2 linked regions of the Prochlorococcus marinus str. MIT 0918 genome follow. The protein of the gene in region 1 interacts with the protein of each later gene in a pairwise test. Links are inferred from orthologs where the notes say so. Each region holds a gene or a part of one and is shown on either strand. Other genes may lie near its edges.

Evidence for each region.
Region 2: the proteins of cysK (region 1) and epsC interact in binary tests that used the Escherichia coli proteins (3 or more experiments, as listed by UniProt). The link is inferred for Prochlorococcus marinus str. MIT 0918 from one-to-one orthologs.

Annotation. Positions count from the first base shown.
Region 1 is NZ_CP114780.1:1,632,082-1,648,845, forward strand. What follows is about bases 8,088-10,883. They hold cysK (cysteine synthase A), read right to left. Parts: upstream 10,081-10,883; coding sequence 9,094-10,080; downstream 8,088-9,093. Other genes in these bases: queA (tRNA preQ1(34) S-adenosylmethionine ribosyltransferase-isomerase QueA), read left to right, coding at 8,088-9,097; O5636_RS08915 (PLP-dependent transferase), read right to left, coding at 10,170-10,883. In the rest of the region: O5636_RS08865 (MFS transporter), read right to left, coding at 1-917; DNA repair protein RecO, read right to left, coding at 1,048-1,833; deoC (deoxyribose-phosphate aldolase), read right to left, coding at 1,830-2,477; hpf (ribosome hibernation-promoting factor, HPF/YfiA family), read right to left, coding at 2,519-3,106; lipoyl(octanoyl) transferase LipB, read left to right, coding at 3,131-3,799; O5636_RS08890 (long-chain fatty acid--CoA ligase), read left to right, coding at 3,893-5,845; O5636_RS08895 (YlqD family protein), read left to right, coding at 5,919-6,362; O5636_RS08900 (dihydrolipoamide acetyltransferase family protein), read left to right, coding at 6,549-7,925; more of queA, read left to right, coding at 7,982-8,087; more of O5636_RS08915, read right to left, coding at 10,884-11,642; O5636_RS08920 (trans-sulfuration enzyme family protein), read right to left, coding at 11,639-12,808; O5636_RS08925 (hypothetical protein), read right to left, coding at 13,029-13,895; O5636_RS08930 (hypothetical protein), read left to right, coding at 14,107-14,256; O5636_RS08935 (hypothetical protein), read left to right, coding at 14,261-14,449; O5636_RS08940 (TIGR03894 family protein), read right to left, coding at 14,515-14,817; rpsD (30S ribosomal protein S4), read right to left, coding at 15,299-15,907; and 3 more genes.
Region 2 is NZ_CP114780.1:1,148,368-1,154,063, forward strand. The notes cover bases 3-2,912. They hold epsC (serine O-acetyltransferase EpsC), read left to right. Parts: upstream 3-1,037; coding sequence 1,038-1,787; downstream 1,788-2,912. Other genes in these bases: O5636_RS06365 (GntR family transcriptional regulator), read left to right, coding at 27-1,013; secA (preprotein translocase subunit SecA), read right to left, coding at 1,784-2,912. Also shown: more of secA, read right to left, coding at 2,913-4,624; O5636_RS06380 (GNAT family N-acetyltransferase), read left to right, coding at 4,771-5,229; ribH (6,7-dimethyl-8-ribityllumazine synthase), read right to left, coding at 5,502-5,696.

The sequences.
Region 1 (16,764 bases):
CTTGCTGTTTGAGTTAAATATATTGCTCCTAATGCAATGCCTAGGCCATTAAAGCCAAGAAGAACTCCAAACCTAGTAGGACCTAAACTAGTGATCGTAGATGCGATGTGTATTGATAAAATATAAAGTGAAGCAAGTAAGCAATAAACAAAAATAATTTGAGTTAAAGATTTTTTAATTATATTATTCTCTAGTAATCTAAAACTTTTTTTTATCTGATCAATAATATTTCTCTTTGATGGCTGAAGCATATTCTCAATATTTTCCTTCAATTTAACTGATCTAATTGTTGAAGATGCTATGAAATAGAAAATTGGTAACAGGAGAAATTCCCCACCTGTTATGCTTAAAAATCCGAAGAATGCTTTCATTAAAAGTAAGAAAACTTCTCCTAAGGAAAAACCCAAAATGATTGCTCCAATATTTGTAGATTGATATATTGAGTTAGCTGTAATAAGATTGTTTTTTGGCACTAATATAGGTATGATTGATTGCTCGGCTGGAGTTAGTATTTGTGTAAGACATGAGCTAATAAAAGTAATAAATAGAAATGCCCAATAGCCCCATTCACAACCTTTCCAACTAGGACCAGGGAGAATACATATAGGAATTAAAAGCATTAGTAAGCCTTTCATTAGGTTTGTAAAATACAGTACCTTTATTTTTTGAAAAAAATCTACAATTATTCCTGATATTCCTCCAATAAGTATTGCAGGCAAAGTATTTGCTATATAAACACCTGTTGCAAGAAGTGTGATTCTGTTAGTTTTAATTTCGATTAATGAACTTAAATTAGAGGAAGGTATTTCAATTAATTCAGTATGAATTTGATTAATATCAACCCAGTATTTACTAATTAGGTAAATAGATAAAACTATGTAGAGTTTATCAGCTAATTGAGAAAAAATTTGTGACACCCATATCCTTTTGTATCCTTTTATAAGAAATAGTGTTTTTACTCCTTTTTCTGAGGTTTTAATATCTCTTTTGAATTTCATATGTTTAATTTTCTTATGTATTTAAAAGGTTCAATTTTATTCAATACAATCAATTGCAATCATTAGATGAATGAATTTTTTTTAACATCCTTAGAGAGTTCAAACCTTTATTAAGATGACTTTCCACCCAAATTTCAATTACAAATAATAGCTTTAACCAAACTTTTTTAGGACCAAGAATTTCACCATTTTTTTTAATTGGCAGATTCGGCCTGAGAAGGCATTGCAAGAGACCTAGCTCGGATGGGTTCAGTAAAACTTTGGCGTTAGGATGTTCACCTATAGCAAAACCTTCATGAGGAATAAGGCTGCAACTCCAATTCCAATTGCCTAAGGGAGGGATAAGGTCAATATTGTTTTTGCAGCAAGATTGAATAGGGAGGCCATAACCCCCAAGAGCAAGTAAATGGACACATGATTGAACACAATTTGCCAATATCTCTAATTGAGATATGTGGTCTTTTTCAAGCCGTTCAAGATGAATTAAGATCGCCTCTAAAATTTCAGGTTGAGCATCATTTGTTCCTACTAATAAAATAGATAGTTCTGTTAAAACTTGTGCAGCAGCAAGTGTATCTAGCTTTTCACCAAGCTTACTAAAACTTTTAAGAATTTTTATTTGCCTTGCTTTTCGCAGCTTGGACTTTCCTACAATTTGAATTTCAAGATATGTTAAAGCCGAAGTTGCAGCGAGTTTGCTTTTTGGGCGTCTAGCGCCTGGCACGGCAATACGCAAAATACCCTCTTGATAACTTAGGAGAGTTAACAATCGATCATTCTCTCCTAATGGGCCTACTTTTAACGCAAGTCCTTGAATCTTTTTCTCATTACTCACTGTTTTTGTGCTTGAAACTCTTTAATTAAATTCATCCCAACAGAAGTTCCGATAAACTTTGTACCTGCCTCTATTAGTTCTATTACCTCAACAAGACTTTTAATTCCTCCAGCAGCTTTTATTGCACAACGGTTTTTTGTTATAGAGACTAATTTTAAGATGTGAGATTTAGTTGTTTTTGGCCCAAATCCAGTGCCTGTTTGAATTTCAGATATGCCTGCTTCTAAACAGGCTTCTATAGCAATAGTCAACTTTTCATGAGAGAGCTGGTTTGTGTCAAGAATTACTCGGCAAGGTAAGCCTATTTCATTTATATCTGCAAGCTCTTCCGCAAAATTTTGAATATCGCCTTGATGAAGTTTGAGAAAATTAGGGACTACTTCTATCTCATCTGCTCCATGCTCTGAGGCCCATTCGGCCTCTATCTTTTTTATTTTGCTAGGGATGGCACCGAAAGGAAATGCTATAACTGCAATAAGACTAGTTTTTTTATTAGTGGCTATGCGTTTTCTGGCCTCTGGGATTCTAATGAGGTTTGTACATAAACCTGCAAAATTAAAATGATTGCAGGCGTCACAGATTTGGTTGAAAGACTCCAAATCAAGATGAGGTTCTAAAGCAGCTTGATGAATGAAAGATGGCAAGTCAGAGATTATCTTGTGCAAAGATTTATATTGATATGGCATTAACTCTTGGCTTGAATAACGCCATATCCTCCGTGATTTCGTTTATAAATAACCTGTAATTGTTGACTGTCTATATCTTTGAAAACATAAAAGTCATGGTCTATTAAATCAAGCTGATGCCTTGCTTGTTCAATGGTCATGAGAGGCATTGGAAAATATTTGCGTCGTATACCTGGTGTAGGTAGTTGGGCCTCTTTGCCTTCTAAGAGCGAACTGTCTATGGACTTCTCTTCTAGAATTTTTTCCGTAGCAGGTGTAGGAGAAGCACTATGCCCATTACTGTGATGATGATCAGTATGACGCTCTTTGTATTTTCTTAATTGTCTGCAAAGCTTATTTGCAACAAGGTCAATACTTGCATAAAGATTTTGGCTTCGTTCTTGTGCACGTATAACAGTGCCATTAGCAAAAACAGTCACCTCAGCAGTTTGTTGGGGCACTCTTGGATTTTTTGCTACTGATAGATGAACATCAGCTTCTTGTACCATTTCCTCAAAATGATGAATAGCTTTTTCAAGTTTTGCCTTTGTGTATTCACGTAATGCAGGTGTTAACTCAAGATTTCGGCCATGAATCAACAATTTCATTCTTCCTCCTTGAGATCTAAAGATATGCATAAGTTAGCCATAAAATATCTATCAGAAGAAGGTCCCTCTACGGTTCTTTTTGAACCTACTGAATTAATAGATTTTCAATCTGCTTGGGATTGGCAGAAGAACTGGCAAAAGGCTTTATTAGCAGATCCTTCGTCTAAACAAGCGATTTGGATGCTTGAACATTTTCATTGCTTTACTCTTGGAAGAGCTGCTAGTAAAGATAATTTACTTTTTGACTCTAAAAAAACATCAGTAGATTTATATCGAATTGATAGAGGAGGCGAAGTTACACACCATTTACCTGGCCAATTAGTGGTTTATTTGGTGTTAGATCTTCACCGTTATAAAACAGATTTGAATTGGTACTTAAGAGAGCTTGAAGCTGTTTTGATTGATGTATTGGCTGATCTTGGGCTGATTGGTCAAAGAATGAAGGGCCTGACAGGTGTTTGGTGCGAAGGTAAAAAGGTTGGAGCAATTGGGGTAGGTTGCAAAAGATGGGTTACTCAGCATGGATTAGCCTTGAATGTTAATTGTGACCTGTCTGGTTTTAATGAGATCATTCCTTGTGGCTTATCAGAACATCCAATTGGCAAAATTAATGAATTCATTCCTGAAGTTAAAATGAGGGAGGTTCGTTTTTTTATGAAGAAAAACCTGAGCAAGCATTTCGGATTGTTATAGAAGTAGTAAAAAAACTTTGGGAGGACGTAAAAATTTATTATTCAAATGTCAACCTTAAAAATTGGGAGTAAAAGTTTGCAAATTTTCAAGAGAATGAATGGTGCAGAGACCAATGCGAAGAATGGTTTAGCAAGATCACATTGGATTTCTACACAACGAGAGCAAAAAGCACTAAATGCTCATCATTGTGTAAAGGAAATTAAGCGAGTTGATCAAATATGGCCATGGTTGAGAAATCATCATGGTGATTTATTAGCTGTTGATGCTCCACATTCAATAGCCCGTGAGAGTTATACCTATAAAGAGCTTGCTGACAAGATTTCAATAGCTGCAGCTGCTTTTAATTCTTTAGGAGTAAAAAATAATGATGTTATTGCGTTGTTTTCAGAAAATAGTCCTCGATGGTTAATTGTTGATCAAGGTTTGATGAGGTTAGGGGCTGCTGATGCTGTGAGAGGAGCTTCAGCGCCAGTCGAAGAGCTTCGTTATATCTTGGATGATTCTCAATCAGTTGGTTTAATAGTTCAATCAGCAAGCTTGTGGGAAAAACTTTCGTTAAATCAAGAGCAAAAAACACAATTAAAATTTGTTTTACAGCTAGAGGGAGAGACTAAAGATGGTTTGATTAAATGGGAAGACTTTATGCGAAGTGGAGAAAAGTATCTTCAAAAGCCCGTTGCAGATAATTGTTCCAATAACATTGCAACTATTTTATATACTTCTGGGACTACTGGTCGCCCTAAAGGTGTCCCTTTGACTCATGAAAACTTTCTGCATCAAATGCGATCTTTAGCATGTATTGCGAGCCCTTCTCCGGGTACACCTCTCCTTAGCGTTTTACCTATTTGGCACTCTTATGAAAGGAGTGCTGAGTATTATTTCTTTTCTTGTGCATGTTCTCAGAACTATACAACTATTAAACATTTAAAAGATGATTTAAAAAAGGTTAAACCTGTTGTTATGGCAACAGTTCCAAGGCTTTGGGAGGCGATTAAGACCGGTTTTGATGATGCGTTAAATAAAATGCCTCGCTCTCGTCAATTAATTATTAAAGCTGCTCTTTCTAATAGCCATTGTTTTAAATTAGCTTTAAGGGAATCACGTGATTTGTTATTGGTAAATGTAAAAGTTTATAGGAGAATATTATCTTCTTTAGAAGTTGTTTATCGTTGGCCTTTTCATTGTCTTGCTGCTTTAACTTTGTGGCCCAAAGTTCTTAAACAACTTTCGGGTGGTAGGTTGCAATTCCCAATAAATGGAGGGGGGGCAATAGCTCCTCATGTTGATGAGTTTTTTGAAGCTCTTGGAGTAGAATTATTAGTTGGCTATGGACTTACTGAGACAAGCCCTGTCTTAAGCTGTAGAAGAACCTGGAGGAATATTAGGGGCAGTTCAGGATTGCCCTTGCCTCAAACAGAGTTTCGTATAGTTGACCCTGAGAAAGGTACGCCAATGCGATTTTCTCAACAAGGAAAGGTTTTGGTGCGAGGGCCTCAAGTAATGAAGGGTTATTTAAGAAAACCAGAAGAATCTCTAAAAGTACTTGATTCAGAAGGATGGTTTGATACTGGTGATCTTGGAATGTTGCTTAAAGACGGAACAGTTGTGCTTACTGGAAGAGCTAAAGATACTATTGTTTTAAGTAATGGGGAGAATATTGAACCAGGGCCATTGGAAGAAGCTTTGGTTTCTAGTCATCTTATTGAACAGTTAATGATTGTTGGTCAAGACCAAAGGCAATTAGGGGCTTTATTAGTTCCTAATGTTGAACAAATGTTGATTTGGGCATTAGAAAAGAATTTGTCTTTAGGAGAAGACTTGGGGGGCTCTTTTGGTGATAAGAATTTAAGAAAGTTTCTTAAGGGAGAAATTAATAGGCTGCTTTCTATTCGCCAAGGTTCTCGTTCTGATGAAAGAGTAGCCGGGGTGGCTTTAGTTAAGCCATTTTCAATTGAGAATGGCTTATTAACGCAGACGTTAAAACAAAGACGCGATAGGATTGCAAAACGTGATCGTAATGCTATTGAAGATATTTTTGGTTTATAACTTTTTTCGTGGAAAATTTAGTTAAACTATTTCACATTGGCTGAGAACCTTGGCCTGAATTGCTTTTTTATTAATGTCTGAAGTAACTACTCTTTCAATTAAACGTTCTATCACTATTAGAGCTGTTGTTACTCCTGCTTGGAAAGAAGAAGCTGAGAAGGAAATAAGCTCGGCTATTTCAACAAGTGATCAGCAATTAGCTCAATTAGAACAAGAAGGTCAACAAGTTGTTGAAGGGTTAAGAACTCAAACTTCAAATCCTCTTGATCCTCGAGTTCAAGAACAAGTTGCTCAAGTTCAGCAACAGGTCGCAATGAAACGTTCTGAGTTAGAGGAACAAAAACGAAACTTGTTACAGCAACAAGCTCAAATTAGAGAGTTAGAGATGGAAGAGATTGTTGAACAAGGCCAAATAGAGAGTTTTTGTGATCTAAAAAAAGGAGATAACTTGGTAGATAAAATGAAGGTTTCTTTGCTTGTTAGAGATGGCGTTGTTGAGTCTATAGATCAAATTTGATTTTTGATTTATTTCTTTTTTAATACATTCTTGGGAGTTTTATAAATTAAATGCAAGCAAAAAAAGTAGAAGCATGCACTTTGAGAACTAACATGATAAATAACTGGTCTGATCAAGTGATCTGAGTCTAAAAACTTGAGTCACTTGTTTAGGTAAAATACTCAAAACTAAGTCCAAGACACAATTATGGCATCACACGACATTTTTATGCCAGCCCTTAGTTCAACTATGACTGAGGGGAAGATTGTTGAATGGTTAAAAAAACCTGGTGAAAAGGTTGCAAGAGGAGAATCAGTTCTTGTCGTTGAATCGGATAAAGCTGATATGGATGTTGAGTCTTTCCAAGATGGGTTTTTGGCTGCTGTTTTAATGCCTTCGGGTAGTACTGTTCCAGTTGGTGAAACAATAGGTTTGATTGTTGAATCAGAAGGCGAAATAGCATCTGTTCAAGCCAATAACCCACCTCAGTCAAAAGGCTCTATTTCCAAAGAGTCTTCTCCCACAAAGGACAAAAAGAAAATAACTGCTTCTCAAACCCCAGCCAAATCTGCTTCTCCATCTGCTGTAAAGCAAAAACTACCTTCTTCAGTTCAAATTCCTCATAGAGCTGTAGTAAATACAGGTAGGGTTATTGCTACTCCTAGGGCTAAAAAACTTGCCTCTCAACTTGGCGTTGACTTAAAAACAGTTCCTGGCAGCGGCCCTCATGGAAGAATTCAAGCTGAAGATGTTCAGAAAGCCCAAGGCCAGCCTGTAACTGTTCCTTGGATTGCTGAAAGCAATGCTCCTGCCTCGATTGCTTTTGAGAAAGCTTCTGTTGCAAATCAGCCTTCTGATAATTCTGTCAAACGTATTGATGAAATCCCCAAGGGCAATAGTTTTGGTAAACCAGGAGAAACAATTAAATTCAATACACTGCAGGAGGCTGTAAATAGAAATATGGAGACCAGTTTATCTGTTCCATGTTTCAGAGTGGGATATGCGATTACAACAGATAAACTTGATCATTTTTATAAGCAAGTAAAGCCTAAGGGAGTCACAATGACAGCTTTGCTTGCAAAAGCTGTTGGAATCACTTTAGCTAGACATCCTCAATTAAATGCAGCTTGGAGTAATGACGGTATGGTATATCCCAATCAAGTAAATGTTGCCGTTGCAGTAGCAATGGAGGAAGGGGGGCTTATAACACCTGTGCTTCAAAATGCAGATATTGTTGATTTGTTTGAATTGTCAGCACAATGGGCTGATTTAGTTAAGCGTTCTAGAGCTAAGCAATTGCAACCTAATGAATACAATAGTGGGACTTTTACTCTTTCAAACTTGGGTATGTTTGGAGTAGATAGATTTGATGCGATACTTCCTCCTGGGACGGGAGCTATTCTCGCAGTTGCTGCCTCATTGCCTACAGTCATAGCAGGTAAAGATGGATCTATTTCAGTGAAACGTCAAATGCAAGTAAATCTTACTGCTGATCATAGAGTGGTTTATGGTGCTGATGGCGCAGCTTTCTTGAAAGACCTCTCGCATTTGATTGAGAATAAACCTGAAAGTCTTGCTGCTTAAAGATTAGTATTGTTCTTAAAAATGGATTGCGTTAGTTAATTAGGTGATGATTGAAATTGTTATCTGAATCCAGAGATTTTTTACTCAGTTCTTATGACTATGAGTTGTCAAATCAACTCATAGCTCAAGAGCCTATTGAGCCAAGGCATGAAGCTCGCATGATGGTTGTCTCTAGGCAATCTGAAGATTCCTTAGAAATTAGTCATTCGAAAGTTTGGGATTTAACTACGGAGCTAAAAGAAGGGGATCTATTAGTGATGAATGACACTCGTGTGTTAAGAGCAAGATTAAAAGTCCGATTAAAAAATGGTGGTTTGGGAGAACTTTTGTTATTAGAACCTAAAGGTGATGGGAAATGGTTGTGCCTAGTAAAACCTGGAAAAAAAATGAGACCTGGTGATTGTTTTTTGTTAGAAGCTGGTGGAAAACAATCTCTTTCATTAACTATCGTTGACAGAGATGTGAAGACTGGAGGTCGAATTGTTCAGTTCCCTAAATGCTTTAGTGATAGAGAGAAGATTGAACACTGCCTTGACTTGTACGGTGAGATGCCTGTACCCCCATATATTCATAGGCATGATTCAAGTAATGATCAGCGATATCAAACTAGATATGCATCTCGCCCAGGCGCTGTGGCAGCTCCAACAGCAGGCTTACATTTTAGCGATGATCTTTTGGATGATTTAGCTAAACGCGGAGTAGAACAAGCAAGAGTGACACTTCATGTAGGCCTTGGAACTTTCCGACCATTGGAAGAGGAGAATTTGGAAAATTTACAACTCCATAGTGAGTGGGTTGAGGTGAAGCCAGAGGTTGTTTCAGCCTGTCAAGCGTGTCAATTGAGAGGAGGACGCATTATTGCTATTGGGACAACAACTGTAAGGTCTCTTGAAGCATCATTTATAGCTGGAGGAGGGTCCCTTAAACCATTTAAAGGAACAGTTGATTTAGTTATTAAACCTGGTTATAAATTTGGAGTTGTTGATGGGCTATTGACAAATTTTCATTTACCAAAAAGCTCATTGTTATTATTGGTAAGTGCATTTATTGGCCGGCAGAAACTGCTTGAGTTCTATCAAGAGGCAATAGAAAGAAAATACAGGTTCTTTTCTTATGGAGATGCAATGTTTATCTCTCCAGATGCTGTTTTACCCTCTGCCCGACTTTATTAGTTATTGCTTGGCTGTTGAATAATACCTGTTGGGACATCTTCAAACATTATTGATGAAAGATAACGCTCTGCAAGATCTGGAAGAACGACAACAATTGTTTTCCCAGCAAATTCATCTTTCTCGGCCAATCTAATGGCTGCTGCAGCTGCCGCTCCACATGATATACCAACCAATAAGCCTTCTTCTTTCGCTAAGCGAAGTGCCATGGCTATTGATTCATCATTAGTGACTTGTTCTACTTGATCAACCAGTTTTAGGTCTAGGTTCTTAGGGATAAAACCGGCGCCAATCCCTTGGATTTTATGAGGTCCAGATTTAACTTCTTCTCCGTTGAGAGTTTGGGAAATTACAGGACTATGAGATGGCTCTACTGCTACGGACAGAATACTTTTGCCTTTTTCTTCTTTTAAATAACGAGAAACTCCTGTAATAGTTCCTCCAGTACCTACTCCTGCAACAAGCACATCAATATTGCCATTGCAATCATTCCATATTTCTGGTCCGGTTGTTTTGAAATGAATCTCTGGATTGGCGGGGTTATCAAATTGCCCTGGCATGAAGTATTTATTTGGGTCACTTTCTGCAATTTCCTTGGCTTTGGCTATAGCACCTGGCATCCCTTTCGCTGCTTCAGTAAGGATTAGTTCAGCTCCAAGAACAGCCATTACTCTACGTCTTTCTAAAGACATGGACTCAGGCATGGTAAGTATAAGTTTGTATCCCTTTGCAGCAGCAGTGAAAGCCAAAGCAATCCCTGTATTCCCTGAGGTGGGCTCAATAATGGTCTGATGTTTTTTGAGAACTCCTTTTTTTTCAGCGTCCCAAATCATATTCGCTCCAATCCTGCACTTCACGCTGTAAGCAGGATTACGTCCTTCAATTTTTGCTAAAACTGTAGCTTTTGAGTTTTTAGTGACAGAGTGAAGTTTTACCAGTGGGGTGTTGCCTATAGCAAGGCTGTTGTCTTCGTATATTGGAGACATTGTTAATAATCCAACCTATTAATACTTAGCTAAGGTTATTGCTTCGTGCATAATTCTGATGTTGATCTAAAAACTATTGAATCTTTTAATTAACTTTCCAATGCTGTTTTGAAGCGATCCCATAGATCTTCTGCGTTCTCAATGCCAACCGAAACTCTAATTAGTGCAGGGGGTACACCACATTTTTGAGCCCAATCCAGTTCCTTGTAATGTGCCAATAGAACATATGGACATGCCAATGTAAACATTGTTCCTAAACTGGGCCCTTTACATACTTTTAATGAATTGTAAAATCGCTTAGCTTTGTGAATCCCGCCTGATAACTCAAAAGACAGTAAACATCCATATCCCCCATGTGCGCGCATAATTGATTGAAAATTTTGACAGTATTCAGGATGATGTACTTTTTTTATTTGAGGATGATTCTCTAAACGAGTTTTGAGTTGCATGCAAGATTGATTTAATAGATTTACGCGTGTTGTTACATCTTTGCTTGCTTCTGCAAGAGGAATTGCATCAGCATCGGATAAATGACTGAATGGTTCAATAGAGAAGAGCTCTTGCAAGGTTTGTTTCCATTGAGATTCAGGGCTGATCACTAAAGAACCTGCAAGGATATCTCCACAACCTGCGAAGCTTTTTGTTAGTGATGTAAATATGATGTCGGCATAAGGGAGAGGATTGATATTTATAGCTGATCCAATAGTGTCATCTGCAATAACCGGGATTCCTTTTTCATGTGCAATTTTTGCTATAAGAGGTAGATCAACACATTCCAACATCGGGTTGCTTGGCAGTTCAACAATTAATGCAGAAGGCTTTTTTTTATCGAGTTGATTGGCTAATTTTAAAGGATCTAAATTAAGTATGAGTTCACAGCCATTAAAGATTTCTTGGGGAAGTTTTAAAACATCAACATAGGGGAAGCCTAATTGCATTGTTCGATTCTGAGGTCTGCATTTTTGTAATGCTTCTAGGGCTGTGGTTAAAGCAGCCATTCCTGAAGGATGGAGTTGAATTAAATTTGATTCGCACCCATAAATTTTTGCTAGTCGATTCCGTATAGCAGTCCTTGCATGTTCACCTGCGTTTTTTGAAGGAGTCTTTTCTTTATTAAGTGCTATCGCTGCCTGTCTAGAAGAGGCTCCTAGTCCTGTGTGTTGCCAAAATGCTTTTGCTGCTGGAGTAGTATTACTATCAACGATTAAGCATTGAAGACCAGCAACTTCTTTAATAGTTATCTGAGCATTATTGTTAATTTGATTACAATATTCCTTGGCTTTTTTTGCAGTAATGATATTTGGATAAGGCCATGCACTATTAGCACCTTTAAGATGAAGATTCAGTGCTTTTTCACCAACTGCCTTTAAAAAAGGGTGTAACCCAAAGCGGGGGTAGATAGATTGAAGATTGTTGATGCATTCTGGATCTTTTTCTTCATATGCAATAACATCTTCCCATCTAGGCAAGGCTACTGAGACTGCATGTGGACTTGGCGGAATGGCTTGCCCAAGATGTTTGGGTTCCCAAAGAGGATCAGTTAGTAATTCACTTCCAATCACTTTAATTGGCTAAGACTTTGGTTTAGATCATTTTCTAGATCAATTGAGTCTTCGCATCCAATTGACAAGCGAACTAGTGATTCATTGATCCCAAGCTTTTCTTTTATTTGCGATGAAAGGGAGGCATGGGTCATAGTTGCAGGGTGACATACAAGACTTTCAACTCCACCGAGGCTTTCAGCCATGGTAAAAAGTTTAAGGTTTTTGCAAAAATTATAAGTTTGGGTTTGATTAGCCTTAAGACTTAGAGTAATCATTGCTCCTCCTCCGGCCATTTGTTTTTTAGCCAGATCATTTTGAGGGTGGTCTGTTCGAAAAGGATATCTTACCCATTTAATGGATGGGTGTTTAGCTAATTCATTGGCAAGAGAAAATGCAGTTGCCACTTGTCTTTGAATACGTAGAGGAAGTGTTTTGATACCTCTTGTAATGAGCCAACAGTCAAAAGGAGATGGTTGTAGACCTAGTGATTTTTGTGCAAATTTCATGCGTTCTTCCCAATTGAAGTCTTGGGTGCAAACAGCACCACCTAAGGCATCGGAATGTCCATTAATGTATTTAGTAGTACTGGTTAGTGATATAGTCGCCCCTAGATCAAGTGGGCGTTGCAACAACGGCGTTGCAAAAGTATTGTCTACTACGACGGGTATTTGATTTTGATTAGCAATTTTGCAAATCTTTCTTATATCGATAATTTTTAAAAGTGGATTGGTTGGGCTTTCTATCCAAACCATTGTTGGATTTATTTTTTTAATGGCCTCTATGGAATTTATTGTTGTAAAGTCAATCCATTTTGTTTCAAGCCCAAATTTTTGAAAAACTTGCTCAAACAATCGAACGGTACACCCGTAAAGATTTTCTTCACATAAAACAAGATCTCCAGATTTTAACGAACTTGCTATTGCGGTAATGGCACTTACTCCTGATCCAAAAACAGTTGCATATTGGCAGTTCTCTACAGATGCCAAAAGAGATTCTAATATTTTGAAGTTTGGATTTCCTGAACGAGTGTAATCAAACCCTTCGGGATTGCCATGTTTAAAGGTTGAACTAGGAAATATTGGCGGCATCACTGTACCTGTATTTTTTGCAAAACCGTCACCGTGGTGTATCACCCTTGTATTGATTCCTAGGGTGTGGCTCTTTTTTGTATCTCTTGAAGCCACTTGGTTGATTTGTGTTTTACTTAGGCTAGATAATCATTGTATATAAATATTGAATGGAAGTAGAAGTTATATTTTTGAAGTGAAATTAAATGCTACGAGTAATCTTAGAAAGACAATTTTAATGTGAAACATTGATTTTAAGAGTGCTTTCCCTGCATGAACCAAAAAATATTCAAAGATTCTAAAGAATAAATATCTATTTAAATTAATATCGTGGATACTATGAAGAATTCCTTTCGAGAGAGATGATTTTTTTTACCAGCTCTACTTTTCTAAGCTTGGAAGTATTTGAAACTCCTATTAATAATTTCCTTAGTTCAATATTTGTCATTTTCATTAGTTTCATTTCTCTTTCTTTTAATTCGATTTTCTTTAATGCCTCAGGGTTTTTTGAAATTAAATCAATCAATTGATCTCGACTTAGCTTCGGGACGAACTCTATGTCTTTAAGGAAGGATCTTAGCTCTTCAGTACTTCTTTTGGTTAATTTAGTTGAAGTGGTGATATCAATTACCTTATCAGTTTGATTTGTAGCCTCAAATAGCTGCTTAGAAAATTCAAAAATTATTAGTAATAATAAGAGTGTAAATTCTATTATTTTGTCTATATCAATAGAAGTTTCCTGTATAAACTCTTTTAAGTGAACTCTTAAAGGTGTTTTTTTCTTATTTCTTTTAACTGCAATGGGGTTTTGATTTAAAGGTACAAGAAAATTGTCTGTTTTTAATAGATTTTTTGAATCCTTTAAGGGTTTATTTATACTATTAAATATTGCCTCTTGTTGACTTTCTGCCTCTTTCTCCAAGGGATTATCATTTGCTATTTCTTCTTTGATTAATTGCGTTTGTAAGCCATCATTAGTTTGTTTTTTTTGATTAACTGGTTTATTATTAAGGTATGATTTTGTTGCAATAAATATTATTAAAAATAATAATATTATTGCAACAAAAAGCCCAGCTTCTGCTTGTAAATCATTTATAATTTTTAATTTGTTAGAGCTTAAAAGTTCTGCATAGTTATTAGCAGCTTGGTCGGACCATCCAATCAATTTAAGCTCTCTAACAGTATTGGGAAGTTCTTGAGCCAAAAAGAATAAAGCTTTTACTTTGATTATGAGTAAATAATGTTTTTTGTCGAACTAATATTATTATTTGCAAAAAAACAACAAGTAGAATCTGAAATAAATGCAAAAGCTGAGACTAGTAGTTAATACTTAGGTACTTTATATTCCTTGATAAAAAGTCATGTGAAAAGTGAATTTATGCTAATAGTGGCATCCGTCAAAGGAGGTTTAAAGTATGTCTTCTAAGAATAGAGACCTATTCCTTGTTGAACAAAGAGATGCGATAGATTCTTACTTTGAATGTATCACTGAATGTAGTTTGGGCAGTGAGGGTGTTGAATGTACTACTCGTTGTTTAGAAGTCCATTTAAAAAGTGAGGAATAAAAAAATGAATCGACATAATTCAGCACACCAAAGGAAAACAACTCTTAAATGGACTTCTGATGGAGAGCTTTCTCCTATTGATAAAGCGAGGATTCTTGAGAAACTTACAAACAAAGATTTAACTGAATGTAAATTGGCCTGCAAAGTAGTTAGTCAAAAGCAAAGTGATTTGGATTTAGGTTTATGGTGGTAGATCCTCTTTGATATGACCTTAAGAATAAAATAAGATTCAGTGTCTTGATATTAAAAATGTTTTCTTTAGTTAGCAGCAGATCTTCTGCGAACTGTCCTTTTACCTTCGCTTGCTTCTTGGCTTTGAGATGATTTTGATGTTGTTGGGTTTTCTTCTTTTTGATTAGGGCTTTCATCGACATCTTCCATTTCTAAGCAAGTTGCTACAACCATTGCAGCTTGAATTGAGTCTGGAAGATCTCCAATTGTTATCAGAGCTTTTAGGACCAGTTGCATCCTAGGGTCTTTGCCAAGCTCTGGACGAAGTTTTTTAACAGATTGCCAAAGCTCTTTTGTTACTTCTTTGAGCAGTGCCTTGTCGGTAACCACAGAAATTATTTTGTATATGATTACTTAACGTAACAGCTCATCTGAAAAATGCTTTATTGCATTCTGTCCTTAGAACATTTAAGAATGAAAAAAATGGCTGTGAATTTTGAATGTCATCGATTTTAAAAAGGATATTTATTTTTTAAATTTTTCTTTAATAACCTTCAATTTTATTTAGCAGCAAGCAATTTGACTTTAATTTTACATTTGTGATTTTCTCGATCAATATAAAAAGATTAAAAATCTCCTTGCTTTTATTTTTTTAATAAAACCTCATCTATTCATGCGAAATGTTAAGGGGTCAATTTAATTGAGATGGCTGTGGCTTTTATACAGGTATTGCCTATTAATTATTCTTTTGGAGAATATTGGCCATTAAATAATTTGCTGGGCAATTATAATTATATTTACATTTAGGCCCCAATCTGTAACGGCCTAAATGTAAATATATTAATGAATAGAACTCATTAAAAGCAAGCTTTTATACCTTGCGTGAGTAGTATTCAACTACTAGAAGTTCATTGATTTCTATTGCGACCCATTCTCGATCACATTTACCTATAACCTTAGCTGTCATTTTAGACTTTTCCAATTCCAGGTGTGGAGGAACATTTGCTAGACCAGGAAATTCAAGATTGCCTTCAGCAAGTGTTTTGCTTGCTTTGCGTTCGCGAATGGAAATGATGTCACCTGCTTTACATTGATAACTGGCGATATCTAGGACTTTCCCATTAACAGTTACATGACCATGGTTAACAAGCTGACGGGATCCAGGGACGGTTGGACCAAAACCTAGCCGAAAACAAACATTGTCAAGTCTATTTTCTAATAGTTTTAGAAGGTTAGTACCTGTAGAGCCTTCCATTGAACGTGCTTTCTTTACGTAGCGAACAAGCTGACGTTCCGAAATCCCGTAATTAAACCTTAGCTTTTGTTTTTCTTCTAAACGGATCGCGTATTCTGAGCGCTTGCGACGGGCTGAGCCGTGCTGACCTGGTGGATTTGACCGTTTTGCGGCTTTCCGGGTGAGACCTGGGAGGTCCCCCAAGCGACGCGTGATCCTCAGGCGAGGCCCACGGTACCTAGACATAGATAAGATAATTTAAGGGGCAATAGTGATTATATTTAGGATGAGGAATTAAAACCTTGTCCCAAATTTTCTCCACTAGCTGAATATCTTATCTTGAAACATGATTAAGAAGATGAATGACCTTTTTGGGAAGTTGTTTTTAAACATGATCAGCTTTTATAGAAATTGGATTTCTCCTTTGTTAGGACCTAACTGCCGATTTGTTCCAACTTGTAGTGAATATGGCTTAGAAGCTATCTCTAGACATGGTCCATGGAAAGGTGGGTGGCTTACAGTCAAGAGATTGTCTCGATGCCATCCATTTACTCCTTGTGGGTGTGATCCTGTGCCAGATTGATTGATGGATGGCAATAAATTAATTCTCTTAAGCAGGGTTGGTTGCTGTTTATGTGAAGGATTAGAAGAACGATTAAATAATCTTGATTTGAATAAATTAAATCCACCTTTGAATTTATGGGTACGAGATATTGATGGGGAAAGTGTCTCTGAAGTAGATAGAGCTAGGTATTCACTAGAAGTACCAGTCTTGCTTCTTGCAATATATAAAACATCTAGAATAATTGAATTACCAAGGGTTTCACCAAGACTTTCAGATGAGGGGCTTTTTACTTGGCTTCAAAAAAATATTCAAGAAAAATTTTAAAACTTAAAGCTTTTCCTTTGCATTTTTAAGTATGCCTCATGATCTCCACTCACTTTTAAAAGAAGTTGGGATTCAATCTTCTGTTGAGCTGCAAGAAATTAAGGTTCACAGTATTAGCTGTGATACTAGAGACTTGTGTCAGGGAGCATTATTTGTAGGTTTGATAGGCGAAAATGTTGATGGAGGTTGCTTTTGGCGGAAGGCTTTATCTAAA
Region 2 (5,696 bases), 490 kb from region 1 along the record:
ACCACATTGAAACTTGGCATACAGGTGTGAAATTCCATATTCAACAGGAGAGTGACATCCCTGCCTCAACTCAACTGTACAATCAAATATGTTTTGCTATTGCTGCTAGGCACTATCCTCCTGGACATAGGCTCCCAAGCACGCGTCAATTAGCTATGCAAACTGGTTTGCATAGAAATACAATTAGCAAGGTATATCGGCAATTAGAAACCGATGGGGTTGTTGAAGCTATTGCTGGTTCAGGTATTTACGTTCGAGATCAACAAAAGCAAAGAGAGCTAAAGGAAGCTAATGCTCAAAGGAAAAAAGGGATTACTGATCTAGACCAAGAGGTCAGAAATAGCGTTGATGAATTACTTAATGCTGGATGTACTCTCCAACAAACAAGAGAGTTATTTGTGCAAGAAATTGACTGGAGACTGCGTTGTGGGGCAAGAGTTCTTATCAGTACACCAAGAGAGGATTTAGGTGCTTCTATGCTAATAGCTGAAGAATTAGGTCCAAACCTGAATGTTCCAATTGAAGTTGTTCCAATGGAAGAACTAGAAGCTGTTCTAGAAACTTCCAATATAGGAACTGTTGTTACTAGCCGTTATTTCCTTCAACCATTAGAAGAGTTAGCAAAACGACATAGTGTCAGAGCAATAGCAGTAGATCTCAGTGATTTTGAAAAAGAACTCAACCTACTCAAAGAGTTGCGAGCAGGAAGTTGTGTTGGAATTGTAAGTATTAGCCCAGGCATACTTAGAGCAGCGGAAGTGATTTTACACAGCATGAGAGGAAATGAACTCTTGCTTATGACTGCCAATCCTGACGTAGGAAGTAGACTACTAGCTCTTTTAAGAGCATCAAACTATGTTTTATGTGATAGTCCTAGTCTTCCAATAGTTGAACATACGCTTAGACAAAATCGCTCCCAACTCATTCGAATGCCACAAATTCACTGTGCAGAAAAATATCTAAGCGATTCAACTCTGGAACGCCTTCAAAAAGAAATTGGTCTTCTTAAATAACAATTTCCTTATTTCTTTGAGAAGATGCTTAAAGCTTTTTACTCAGATTTAGCGATTATTCGCGAAAGAGATCCAGCAGCAAGAGGAATTCTAGAAATAGTACTCTGCTATCCAGGATTTCAGGCAATAGTTCTTCATCGTATTAGCCACAAACTATGGAACAAAAGAATACCTCTTTTGCCAAGGGTTCTTAGTCAATTTACAAGGGCCGTGACAGGTATAGAAATTCATCCTGGTGCAAAAATAGGAAAAGGTGTTTTTATTGACCATGGAATGGGAGTTGTTATTGGCGAAACAACTGAAATAGGTAATCGATGCCTTCTATATCAGGGCGTCACACTAGGAGGTACAGGAAAAAGCCATGGGAAAAGGCATCCAACCTTATCTGAAAATGTTGTGGTAGGAGCTGGTGCAAAAGTTTTAGGGGCAATAAAAGTAGGAGCTAATACCAGAATTGGAGCAGGCTCAGTTGTAGTAAGAGATGTGGAAGCAGACAGTACAGTCGTTGGAATCCCTGGGAGGATTATTCATCAAAGTGGTGTTCGCATAAATCCTTTAGCCCACTCTGCCCTCCCTGATGCTGAAGCAACTATTATTAAAAACCTAATGGATAGAATCGACTGCTTAGAAAGTGAAGTGAGAACACTAAGTAATATTCTAGATGAATTAAATAAGGGTAATGTTACTCCTAACAAAATATTTTCTGGAGAAGCACAAAACCTCAAAGATAAGGAAATTATTGAATTTCTTGGAGATAATATTAAAGAAGATTAATTCTTTTCTGGTGGGGCAGGTTGAAACATAAACATAGAGTAAATAACATTTCTTCTCATATTTGTCATCATCTCAAGGAACATATCATACCCTTCATTTTTATATTCAATTAAAGGATCTTTCTGGCCATATCCTCTCAACCCTACAGATTCTCTTAAAGCATCCATAGCTTGTAAATGCTCTCTCCATAGTGTATCTATTTGTTGAAGAATAAAAAATCTTTCCGCTTCTCTCATAAGTCCTGGTCTATCTTTTTCAATTTGTGTTTCCTTTAAGTCATAAGCATTTCTTAATTGCTCTTGAAGAAATGCTTGCAACTCATCAATATCCAAACCTTTAATATCACTTGGTTTTAAATCATCTAATAGATATACAAACTCCTGAACCTTGGATACTAATTGTTGTAGATCCCATTCTTCAGATGGCAAATCAGAATTGACATAAGCAAAAACAATCTCTTGCATAGTCCTTTCACCATATCCAATTACTTGTTTCTTTAGTTCAATACCTTCTAAAACTCTATGTCGTTCAGAATAAACAGCGCGTCTTTGATTATTCATAACCTCATCATATTCAAAAACCTGTTTTCGAATATCAAAATAATAAGTTTCAACTTTTTTCTGAGCACTTTCTAAAGATCTTGTCAACATTCCTGACTCAATTGGTATATCTTCATCAACACGAAAAGCGTTCATCAATGAAGCAACTCTCTCACCACCAAAAATTCGAAGCAAGTTATCTCCTAATGACAAAAAGAATCTTGTACTGCCTAAATCTCCTTGCCGCCCTGCTCGACCTCTTAACTGATTATCCACTCGACGAGATTCATGTCGCTCCGTACCAATAACATGTAACCCTCCAACTTCTCTAACATGCTTTTCTTCTTGCTTAACCACAACATCATATTCTGATTTCACTGTTGAAATAGCTTCTCTCAAAGACTTAATTAAGGGGTCTTCAGTTGGAGCCTTTTCTGCAGCCGTTGAAATACGATCTTCAAGGTCAATTGGACTTAATTTTCTATCCCCCCATGCTTTAACTAACTTACGTTCCAATTCTATAAGAACTTTCTCCGTATCATCTGTCAAAATACAGGGGTAAAGACTGCTAACAGGAACACTCTTGGTAATTGTCTGAGATTTAATATTTTTGGAATTTTCATTTTCCTCTCCAAATCCCGTAGATGATTGATCTTGTCGTTGTAGCGGTATAGGTGGTTTATGTCCATCCTCTGGCTTAACTAATTTGGGAGCAAGGGCCTCTCTTACCTTTAAACGCGCCATATAATCACTGTTACCCCCAAGAATAATGTCCGTGCCGCGGCCTGCCATATTAGTTGCAATAGTTACTGCACCTGCTCTACCTGCCTGTGCAACAATCTCAGCCTCACGTTCAACGTTCTCAGGTTTAGCGTTAAGGAGATTATGAGGTATCTTTTGTTCAGATAACAAAGCGCTTAAAACCTCACTTTTCTCAACACTGGTTGTCCCTACTAAAACAGGCCTCCCTTGATTGTGTATCTGCGCAGTTTCATTGGCCACAGCTCTCCACTTAGCAGCTTCTGTTTTGAAGACTTGATCTACCCAATCTTCTCTAGACCGAGGTCGATTAGTAGGAATTACAGTTGTCTCAAGTTGATATGTTTTTTCAAATTCAACCTCCTCAGTTTTAGCAGTTCCAGTCATACCAGCTAGACGTGGATATAAAAGAAAGAAGTTCTGATATGTAATTGATGCAAGAGTCTGTGTTTCAGGCTGAATTGGCAATTGTTCCTTTGCTTCTATTGCTTGATGTTGTCCATCACTCCACCGACGTCCTGGCATTACACGTCCTGTAAATTCATCTACAATTACAGCCTCATTACTTCTTACGATGTAATTGACATCTTTAATAAATAATTCTTTGGCTTTTAAAGCATTAGTGATGTAATGAGCCCAGGGATCTTTAGGATCATATAAATCACTAACATTTAATAACTGCTCCGATTTAGCAAATCCTTCATCAGTCAAAGTGCAGGTTCTTTGTTTTTCATCTACTTCATAATCACCTTCTGGATCAATCCCATCTTTTCCCATCTCAGCAGCTCGTTGTAAAGCAAGGACAACTTCTGCAGCTTTTTGATACTTTTCTTGAGGTCGTTCTACTTGTCCAGAAATAATTAATGGAGTTCTAGCCTCATCAATTAAAATTGAATCAACTTCATCAATAATACAAAATTGAAAATTTTTCTGAACAATCTCATTAATATCATTAGCCATATTATCTCTTAAATAATCAAATCCAAGTTCTGAATTTGTCGCATAAGTTATATCACATTGATAATTTTTTCGTCTCTCTAAAGGATTCATATCTTGTTGAATCAAACCTACAGATAATCCTAAAAATCTATGCACTTGTCCCATCCACTCTGCATCTCGTCTTGCTAAATAATCATTAACAGTTACTACATGGACTCCTCTACCTGTAAGAGCATTTAAATAACTAGGCAAAGTTGCAACTAGGGTTTTACCTTCTCCAGTTTTCATTTCAGCAATTTGCCCTTCATGTAAAACCATTCCGCCTATTAGTTGCACATCAAAATGTCTCATTCCTAAGACTCTCTTACTTGCTTCTCTAACTACTGCAAAAGCTTCCGGGAGAAGTTCATCCAAACACTCTCGTTGTAAATCAAAATTGGAAATTTTATCCAATTGACTGCGAAAAAGAGCGGTTTTTGCTCTTAATTCATCGTCAGTCAGAGGAGATATCTCCTCTTCCAAAATATTGATATCAGACAAAATCGGCTGATAGCGCTTCAGCTTGCGAGCATTTGGATCTCCCAGCAAAAGCTTGAGCATGATTACAGGAACTACAAATACCTACTTAGCCTAACTAACTACGATCAGAGTTACATACGTCATAAAAGAATTAAGCGCTATAAAAGACATATGTGAAGTTTATTTGAAGGGTTATTCAAAGAAAATTTGATTTATGATGTTTTACTATGCAACGCCTAAAACTGATCCATCATGCACCAGGGGCCCCTGGATTGAGATTTTTAGGCCTAGGTCCATACTTCCTACCCATACAAGGACTTACTAAACTCCAAAAACTTCTTGAAAAACATGCTTTTTGGGCAACAGGGAGAAATTATAAAAATCTACGTAAATTACTTGCTAAAAGCACAATAGTTATAACTCTATGGAGAGGAAAGAGATTAATCGGTTTTGGCAGAGCAACAAGTGATGGGGTTTATAGGGCTGTTTTATGGGACATAGTTGTTGCAGGTGATTTGCAAGGACAAGGGCTGGGTAGAAAAGTAGTGGAAGCTCTTCTCTCATCTCCTTCAATTAAAGAAGTAGAACGTATTTATCTAATGACCACAAATAGTGATGAGTTCTACAAGCAACTTGGCTTTAAAAATTGCAATCATCAAAAATTACTAATTAGATCAAAAAGTTAAAAATTGACCCGATAACACTAAAAAGGAAAGCCCCTGAGAAGACTAACCTTATTAAAAAGTAAAAATTTTAAACGCTGGAATCTATCAAAAAGAAGTATTAATTCGACTTTTTAAAGCGGATGAAGAGATTCGAACTCTCGACCCTCTCCTTGGCAAGGAGATGCTCTACCACTGAGCTACATCCGCAAGTCCATAAATATTCTACCTACCAAAGCAGCATGACTTAAGAAAGGTCCTATGGTCAATGATTTGAGTTAATTGATACGGGTTGATTAATTCAAAGAATTCATCAATGAACCCATTTCAATAGCTTGCAATGCATAATTCCAACCAAGATTACTTTTAACACCAGCTCTTTCTAAGGCCTGTTGCATAGTGTCAGTAGTAAGTAAACCAAAAATTATTGGCACCCCTGTTTCTCTTGAAACTGATGCAATTCCTTTACTGGATTCATTAATTACAACATC